3 regions of the Xenorhabdus bovienii SS-2004 genome follow, and region 2 is predicted to be linked to each of the others. Evidence: predicted binding sites of a transcription regulator. Region 2 holds the regulator's gene; each other region holds the start of a gene.
The links. Region 2 encodes PurR, which represses purine synthesis genes. Its sites were predicted from a motif close to CANGCAAACGTTTGCNTG; they were not measured.
Positions count from the first base shown of each region.

Region 1 (3,219 bases), 450 kb from region 2:
TCTGTTGCAGCAGAATGATAACGTCAGTCAGGCCATTAATGAACAGGCGATCCGTGAAGGGTTAAGTAAGGCTCAGTTACCGGGGCGTTTCCAAATCGTCAGGGAAAACCCGCTGGTGATTTTGGATGTGGCACATAATCCCCATGCAGCAGGTTATCTAGTACAGAAACTGGCAAAATTGCCCCGCGCACCAGACAGTAAGATCCGTGGTGTCGTTGGCATGCTGGAAGACAAGGATATAGCGGGTACGCTTGCTTGTCTTGCCCAGCAGGTTGACGAATGGTACTGCGCATCATTGCATGAATTCCGTGGGGCAGAAGCAAACATATTGGCCGAGCACCTTGGCGATGCCCGAACATTTGTGGAAGTTGAGCAGGCATGGCATCAGGCCATGGCAGAAGCCTCAGTGCAGGATATCATCGTGGTCTGCGGCTCTTTCCATACTGTTGCTCATGTCATGGAGGCTCTGGAGGAGGTGAAGGAAGGTGGCAAGTAAATTTCAAAATCGTTTAGTTGGAACCCTCGTTCTTGTGGCACTGGGTATAATTGTGTTACCGGTGCTATTTGACGGCGATAAGAAACATAATGAAAGCCAGTTTGCTTCCATCCCGCTGGCACTCAAGCCTGGTGATGAAGAAGATATCGATTTGATTGCACCCCTGACGCAGGATATGCCATCGACACCACCGGAAGGGGCGGCTGAAGCGATGGCAAAGCAAGCACAAGAGCTACAGCCAGATATGCTGTCCAGTTCGTTATTGTCAGAGCCTGCGCCAATGGCACCGCCGCCTGTGGAGATCACACAAGCGCCCAAAGCGACGGTTAAATCTGAACCCAATCCTCAGCCAAAGGTGGACGTTAAACGGGAAACGAGGGCTGAAACCAAACCTGAAGTTAAGTCTGAAAGCAAAACCACGCCAGTAAAGGCACCGCAGGGAGTGGCATATGTTGTTCAGCTTGGTGCATTGAAGAATGCGGGTAAAGTGGATGAGATTGTGGCGAAGCTGCGTCTTTCGGGTCATCAGGTCTATGTTATTCCTTCTTCTCCAGTACAGGGAGAACTAACGCGGATTTATGTCGGGCCGAATGCATCAAGGCAAACCCTTGAATCCACTTTGCCTGAATTGAAAGAATTGACGGGTTTGCAAGGGCAAATCAAAAACTACAGTCCCTGACTTATTGGCGTCTTACGGGAAGTGTCTGGCTTCCCGTCGTGATAGTTACAGGTTAGGTTTTTGCGGCGATTGTTGTTTTTGAATCTGTTACGAATTATTTTCAGTAGACTGAAAAATCTGCTACGCAAACGTTTTCGTTTTCTGTTAGAATGCGCCCGACCTGAATGTCGGGAGCCTGTTTTGGATTAGAATATGGTCTGGATTGATTATACAATTATTGCCATCATTGGTTTCTCGGCACTGGTTAGCCTGATACGCGGTTTTGTTCGCGAAGCGCTCTCACTGGTCACTTGGGGGTGTGCTTTCTTTGTTGCAAGTCACTTTTATACTTATCTGGCGGCTTATTTCACCCGCCTGGAAGATGAACTGGTGCGTAATGGGGTAGCGATTGCTATCTTATTTATTGCAACACTGATTGTTGGTGCAGTCGTAAACTATGTGCTTGGTTCACTTGTTCAGCGGACAGGCCTGTCAGGTACTGATCGGGTTCTGGGGATCTGTTTTGGGGCACTGCGTGGTGTATTAATTGTTTCTGCAATTTTATTTATTGCAGATTCTTTCACGCCGCTCCCTAAAAGTGAGGATTGGCAACAGTCACAACTCATCCCACAGTTCAGTCAAATTATCAGGTGGTTTTTTGACTACCTGCAAAACGCGTCGAGTTTCCTACCGGAGAAATCACTCTCTCCGCTTGGCTGATGAGGAAAAACTACATGTGCGGTATTGTCGGTATCGTCGGTTTTACACCGGTTAACCAGTCGATTTATGATGCATTAACGGTGCTTCAGCACCGTGGGCAAGATGCAGCAGGCATTGCAACTATTGATGGTAACAATGAGTTCCGTTTACGCAAGGCCAATGGTTTGGTCAAGGACGTGTTTGAGACACGGCACATGCTGCGTTTACAGGGAACAACTGGGATCGGACACGTCCGTTACCCAACAGCGGGTAGTTCCAGCGCCTCTGAAGCGCAGCCTTTTTACGTGAATTCGCCCTTTGGTATCACACTGGCGCATAACGGCAATCTGACAAACGCACATAAGTTGAAAAAAATGCTGTTTGAACATGCACGCCGCCATGTTAATACCACATCAGATTCTGAAATCCTGCTCAATATTTTTGCCAATGAACTTACCCAATTCCCGGATTTTCCACTGGAGCCAGATGATATCTTTGCGGCGATTGCAGAGATGCACAAAAAAATCCGTGGAGCTTATGCCTGTGTTGCCCTGATTATTGGACATGGCTTGGTGGCTTTCCGTGATCCGAACGGTATCCGGCCTTTGGTTCTGGGGAAACGTGTGCTGGAAGATGGGCGCAATGAATATATGGTCGCATCGGAAAGCGTGGCACTGGATACATTGGGTTTTGAATTCCTGCGTGATGTGGCTTCTGGCGAAGCGATCTATATCACTGAAAAAGGGCAGTTATTTACCCGCCAGTGTGTAGAAAATCCTGCATTAACGCCTTGTTTATTCGAGTTTGTCTATTTTGCCCGTCCTGACTCCTTTATTGACAAAATATCAGTATATAACGCGCGGTTACGGATGGGCCGGAAACTGGGCGAAAAAATTGCCCGCGAATGGGAAGATCTGCATATTGATGTCGTGATCCCTGTTCCTGAAACGTCTTGTGATACCGCACTGGAAATAGCCCATATTCTGGATAAACCCTACCGTCAGGGGTTTGTCAAAAACCGTTATGTGGGGCGCACCTTTATCATGCCCGGCCAGCAGGAACGCCGCAAATCGGTTCGTCGTAAACTGAATGCCAATCGTGCTGAATTCCGTGGTAAAAATGTCTTGTTGGTAGATGATTCAATTGTACGTGGTACGACCTCAGAGCAAATTGTGGAATTAGCTCGCGAAGCTGGCGCTAAGAAGGTCTATTTTGCTTCGGCAGCACCGGAAGTTCGCTTCCCGAATGTCTATGGTATAGATATGCCTAATGCTAATGAACTGATTGCCCACGGTCGAGAAGTTGATGAAATTCGCCAGCTCATTGGTGCTGATGCGCTGATATATCAGGATCTTCGCGATCTTAT
Region 1 covers NC_013892.1:2,920,993-2,924,211, reverse strand. The annotation lists gene folC (bifunctional tetrahydrofolate synthase/dihydrofolate synthase) at 1-496, shown strand, start outside; gene dedD (cell division protein DedD) at 486-1,175, shown strand; gene cvpA (colicin V production protein) at 1,368-1,874, shown strand; gene purF (amidophosphoribosyltransferase) at 1,889-3,219, shown strand, end outside.
Region 1: the regulator PurR is predicted to act here: its motif matches at 1,297-1,314, upstream of cvpA (colicin V production protein).

Region 2 (3,219 bases):
TGGTCAAGAAAGCTGATGGTAGCGTGGCTATCGTCAATACTTCCAATGCCGCAACTCCATTGACTGGTAAAGATAAACCTGTACTGACAGTTGATGTTTGGGAACACGCATATTACATCGATTACCGTAATGCGCGCCCTCAATATCTGGAGCATTTCTGGGCTCTGGTCAACTGGAAATTTGTTGAAGAAAATCTGGCTTAAGTTTTCTGAGATAAACGCTCAAGCCAGTTTGAAATAGCAAGGGTAGACTTTCCCAATTCCATAAGTCTTGGATAGCGAAAGTTTACCCTTAAAACAAAAGCAGGCGACGCTGCCCTTCAATTTTTTCTAGACCAGGCAAAGACTTGCTAGAGTAACAATCATTACTAATGCGCTACTGGCAGTCAATAATCCCAACTTCAAATCTATATCCATAAAACCCTCAATGTGAAAACTAAGGCCCCGCAATACCATAAACTTTAAATGGTTATTCACCCTATTACATAAAAAGCATCATTTGACATTTAGTGCATATACTTTATAGCATCGATTATTGCTTTCACTTTTGAGCTAGATCAGACAAAATTCAAGGTTTACCGCTAAATTATTGCCAGCCTTCATCCTATATAAATATACTGGCAAACGATTAACAAAGATCTATAAATTTAGACCATAAGGTCAGGAGTCTTTTTTATCATGGCAACGATTAAAGATGTGGCTAAACGCGCTGGTGTTTCGACCACAACCGTATCCCATGTTATCAATAAAACCCGTTTCGTCGCCGAAGATACAAAAATCGCAGTTTGGGCTGCCATAAAAGAATTAAACTATTCTCCCAGCGCCGTTGCTCGTAGTTTGAAGGTTAACCACACCAAATCCATCGGATTACTGGCAACTTCAAGTGAGGCACCTTATTTTGCCGAAATCATAGAATCCGTTGAAAATAGTTGCTATAGCAAAGGCTATACGTTGATTTTGTGCAATTCTCACAACAATCTCGACAAGCAGAAAGCTTATCTCGCAATGCTCGCTCAAAAGCGTGTGGATGGTTTACTGGTAATGTGTTCAGAATATCCTGAACAACTTTTGGGTATGCTAGAAGATTATCGCAATATTCCCATGGTGGTCATGGACTGGGGTGAATCTAGAGGAGATTTCACCGATGCGATTATCGATAACGCTTTCCATGGTGGTTATTTGGCCGGCCGCTATCTTATTGAACGCGGTCACCGTGATATTGCTTCCATTCCTGGACCATTAGCAAGAAATACAGGTGGCGGGCGTCATCAAGGTTTTCTCAAGGCACTGAAAGAGGCAAATATTGACATTCGGAATGAATGGATTGTGCAGGGCGATTTTGAGCCTGAATCTGGCTATCAAGCTATGTATCAGATCCTGAATCAGAAACATCGCCCCACAGCCGTTTTCTGTGGTGGCGATGTGATGGCAATGGGTGCAATCTGTGCAGCCGATGAGCTAGGTTTACGTGTCCCTCAAGATATTTCCATCATTGGTTATGACAATATTCGCAATGCACGCTACTTCACGCCAGCGCTGACAACCATCCACCAGCCCAAAGAACGCTTGGGACAGATGGCCTTCTCGATGTTACTGGACAGGATCATCAATAAACGTGAAAATGTACAAACTATCGAAGTGCATCCGCGTCTTGTTGAGCGTCGATCTGTTACAGATGGGCCTTTCATCGATTATCGCCGTTGACGATCAGTCCTCCTGCAACCATTCAGCATTAAGTGTTTCACTATCTCCAAGATAATCAAGCAACCAGCTTAATGCTGGTGAATGGCTTTTTTGCGACCATGCCAAGCAACATGGGCTATCAGGCAATGGTTGTTCAAGCTCAAGTGCGATCAATTTTCCGCGGCGGATAAGTGGTAATGCACGATGCTTGGGCACCATTCCTACACATAGACCATCCATCAGGCAAGCCAACCCAATATCCCAATCAGGCACAATCAATCGCCGTTGATTATCCAAAGCCCATGTATCACGCTTGGGCAGGCTGCGAGAAGTATCTTCCAGGCATAAACTGGAATAAGCTCGCATCTGGTCGTCATGCAATTTTTCTGCTATCGAAACCAGTTCATGTGCAGGGCTAGCAACGCATAACCACGGCATAAACCCCATATCCCTGAAACTGTATCGTTCTCCGACCGGAGAAGCGCGGGTGGCACCAATGGCGACATCAACCCGTCCATCTACCAGTGCATCCCACACACCATTAAAAACTTCAGGATAGATAAGCAACTCAATATCTGGAAAATGCCGGTAAAAATCCAGAATAAGTTGGAGCGTTCGTTCAGGTTTTACAACTTGATCAACGGCAATGCTGAACTGCCCTCTCCAACCATTAGCCACCTGCTGACATTGATGGCGAGTGTGATGCATTTTTTTGATAACAGAACGAGCTTCTTTAACAAAAATACCTCCCGCTTCCGTTAATTCTACATCACGGTGACGACGCTCAAATAAAGGTACAGCCAACCATTCTTCGAGTTGTTTTACCGTATAGCTGATAGCAGAAGGGACACGATGAAGTTCTGATGCAGCTGCACTGAAACTTCCTGTTCTGGCTACAGCATCAACAACTTCCAGCGAGTATTCAGACCACATATTTATTCCTTTCAATTTTTTTCATAACATGATGCAAATATTACCGTTTCACAAGTAAAAATCATGCCATATAGAATAAGCCTTGTATCTTCTTATCAATTACCACACCAAGTTATTAACACAATGACAACAAATAAAAATTCCATTTCATTCATGTTTTATCTCGCTGGCCTGAGTATGCTCGGCTATTTGGCTATTGATATGTATCTACCTGCTTTTGGAGTAATGAAAACAGAGTTAAATACATCAGAAAGTGCTATCAGTGCGAGTCTCAGCATTTTTCTTGGCGGTTTTGCCTTTGCTCAGTTGTTATGGGGGCAACTGTCTGACCGATTAGGAAGAAAGCCTGTTCTTATTATCGGCTTATCTCTGTTTTCCATTAGCTGTCTAGGTATGCTCTGGATAACTGATTCCACTCAACTGCTTGTATTGAGATTTCTTCAAGCGGTTGGAGTCTGCTCTGCGGCAGTTTGCTGGCAGGCTTTAGTTGTCGATCGGTATGATCCTGAACGTACTAAACGTGTTTTTGCCATGATAATGCCTCTGGTTGCCCTTTCCCCTGCACTCGCTCCTTTGGTCGGTGCATGGCTATTGTCACACGTTG
Region 2 covers NC_013892.1:2,467,293-2,470,511, forward strand. The annotation lists gene sodB (superoxide dismutase [Fe]) at 1-203, shown strand, start outside; gene purR (HTH-type transcriptional repressor PurR) at 678-1,703, shown strand; gene punR (DNA-binding transcriptional activator PunR) at 1,707-2,615, opposite strand; gene punC (purine nucleoside transporter PunC) at 2,739-3,219, shown strand, end outside.

Region 3 (3,219 bases), 1.7 Mb from region 2:
TAAAGAAGATTACTGGTGGTATCGTGATCTGCGTCGTTACGGCACCGTTCCTCATGCAGGTTTTGGTTTAGGCTTCGAGCGTCTGGTTGCTTATGTGACTGGCGTGTCCAATGTGCGTGATGTTATTCCATTCCCACGGACACCAAGAAACGCAAGTTTCTAATGAATTAGCTCAATAATTGGGCAAAAATTAATTCTTTGAAAAGTCAACGAAAGTTGGCTTTTTTCATTTTATGATTCAAACCATACGAAAAAAGTTCCCTGTAATTTACATTTTGAAATATTTATTTACAAATTGTTACCAATTATTCGATTTTGTAGCATTTTGAGGGTAGATAAAATTCATTACCAATGGAACACTGGTCGCCGACTAATAAGACACTCAATGTCCATAAATAGTTCCAAAAATTTTTAGTGTTCTATTTCTGGCAGTGGCCGGTGTCAACATAACACCAATGAGGGTAATAATAATGAAACGCAATCTTCTTGCAGTGGTAATCCCAGCTCTGCTGGTCGCTGGTACGGCTAACGCAGCTGAAATTTATAATAAAGACGGCAACAAACTGGATCTGTACGGTAAAGTAGACGTTCGTCATCAGTTCGCTGACAAAAGAAGCGGTGAAGATGGTGATGATTCCTACGCACGTCTGGGCATCAAAGGTGAAACTCAAGTTAATGACCAACTGACTGGCTACGGTCGTTGGGAATACAACATGAAAGCTCACAAAGAAGAGGGTAAACAAGACTATGCTACTCGTCTGGCTTACGCTGGTCTGAAATTTGCTAACTACGGCTCACTAGATTACGGCCGTAACTACGGTGTTGTATATGATGTTAACGTATGGACTGACGTACTGCCTATTTTCGGCGGTGATTCCATGTCTCAGACTGATAACTTTATGACTGGCCGTTCTACTGGTCTGCTGACTTATCGCAACACTGACTTCTTTGGCCTAGTTGATGGCTTGGGCTTTGCTCTGCAATACCAAGGACAAAACAGCGATCGTACCAAAAACGAGCGTACTGAACCAACTAAAGCCAATGGCGACGGTTATGGTTTATCTACTACTTATGACGTAGGCTACGGTATCTCTGTTGGTGGTTCTTATGCTAACTCTGCACGTACCTTAAACAGTCAGCAGCATAACGCCGATGCTTTCGGCAAACGTGCGGAAGCATGGAACATCGGTGCTAAATACGATGCTAACAACGTATATTTGGCAGCTATGTACGGCGAAACTCGCAACATGACTAGCGCCAAAGTAAGCGGTTTTAACGACGAAGGTAAACTAGTTAAAGGTGATCTTATCGCTAACAAAACTCAAAATGTTGAGTTAGTTGCCCAATACTATTTCTCTGACTTCGGCCTGAAACCATCTCTGGCTTATGTTCAGTCTAAAGGTAAAGATCTGGGTGAAGGTGAAGACAGAATCAACCACGATCTGGTTAAATACGTTTCTGTAGGTACTTACTACTACTTTAACAAAAACCTGTCTACTTATGTTGATTACAAAATCAACCTGCTTAAGAAAGACAACGATCTGGGCATCAACGCTCGCAACGTATTCGGCGTAGGTCTGACTTACCAGTTCTAATTACAGTTGATGAATTGTTTAGCTCAAGGTTAAACAAAACCATCTCTGAAAAGCAGCGCTTAGGCGCTGCTTTTTTACGTTTTACTTTACTGTTTTTTATGACATTTTTTTCACTCCGTAAACTACTTCACAAGATTGTCTTCTTTTTGCTACAAATTGTTGGCAAACGAGTTCCTTGAGGTTACCCTGAGCGGTGTATAACTTATTTTTTGGGCTTAACTCTCCGAGTCTTGGAATCAAAAAAATGTTTGAAAAAATTACAGCAGCACCTGCCGACCCTATTCTTGGTTTAGCGGATAGCTTTAAAGCTGATCCTCGTGAAAATAAAATCAATCTGGGTATCGGTGTTTACAAAGACGAAACTGGTAAAACCCCTGTCCTGACCACCGTTAAAAAAGCAGAAAAATTCCTGCTGGAAAACGAAACCACCAAAAATTATCTGGCAATTAGTGGGTTACCTGAATTTGGCCGCGTCACTCAGGAACTACTCTTCGGCAATACCAGCACTATCATTACTGACAAACGCGCCCGTACTGTACAAAGCCCAGGCGGAACCGGTGCACTGCGCACTGCCGCAGATTTTATTGCTAAACAGACCAATGCAAAACGTGTCTGGATCAGTAACCCAACATGGCCAAACCATAAAGGCGTTTTCTCTAGCGCTGGGTTAGAAATCCGCGAGTACCAATATTACAATGCAGAAAAGCATGCTCTGGATTTTGATGGCATGTTGGCTAGCCTGTCTGAAGCTCAAGCAGGTGATGTTGTTCTGCTTCACGGTTGCTGCCATAACCCAACCGGTATCGATCCAACGGCTGAACAGTGGCAGAAACTGGCAGATTTATCTGCGGCAAATGGCTGGCTGCCTGTGTTTGATTTCGCTTATCAGGGTTTTGCCAGAAGTTTAGATGAAGATGCAGAAGGCCTGCGTATTTTTACTAAAAACCATAATGAACTGATCGTTGCCAGCTCTTACTCCAAAAATTTTGGCCTGTACAATGAGCGTGTAGGTGCCTGCACCATCGTTGCAACTGACAGCGATACCGCAGAAAAAGCATTCAGTCAGGCGAAATCTATTGTTCGTACTAACTACTCTAACCCACCGGCACACGGCGCTTCTGTTGTTACTACAATTCTGTCCAATGACGAATTTAAAGCAGAATGGATTCAAGAACTGGCGACTATGCGTGAACGCATTCGTCGTATGCGTCAGCTGTTTGTGAACACCTTGCAAGAAAAAGGTGCAAAACAAGACTTTAGCTTTATTATTAGCCAAAATGGTATGTTTTCATTCAGTGGTCTGACTAAAGAACAAGTTGATCGTCTGCGTGAAGAATTCGGTATTTATGCGGTCAGCTCTGGGCGCATTAACGTAGCGGGCTTAACACTGGAGAACATGGTTCCTCTGTGTGAAGCGATTGTTGCAGTACTCTAGTTTTTCTGAGTAGCAAGATCTCCCTCAATCACAAAGCCGCTGAAAAAGCGGCTTTTATCTTCCGAACAATTAAAAACGCATTAATCAATCTTGCAGGAATGGGTTAGTTTTACGTTCATGACCCAATGTTGACATCGAACCATGTCCGGGAATAAAGTGGAAATCATCACCTATTGGAATTACTTTTTC
Region 3 covers NC_013892.1:809,251-812,469, forward strand. The annotation lists gene asnS (asparagine--tRNA ligase) at 1-163, shown strand, start outside; gene XBJ1_RS03415 (porin) at 471-1,595, shown strand; gene XBJ1_RS03420 (amino acid aminotransferase) at 1,840-3,030, shown strand; gene XBJ1_RS03425 (MBL fold metallo-hydrolase) at 3,115-3,219, opposite strand, start outside.
Region 3: the regulator PurR is predicted to act here: its motif matches at 1,755-1,772, upstream of XBJ1_RS03420 (amino acid aminotransferase).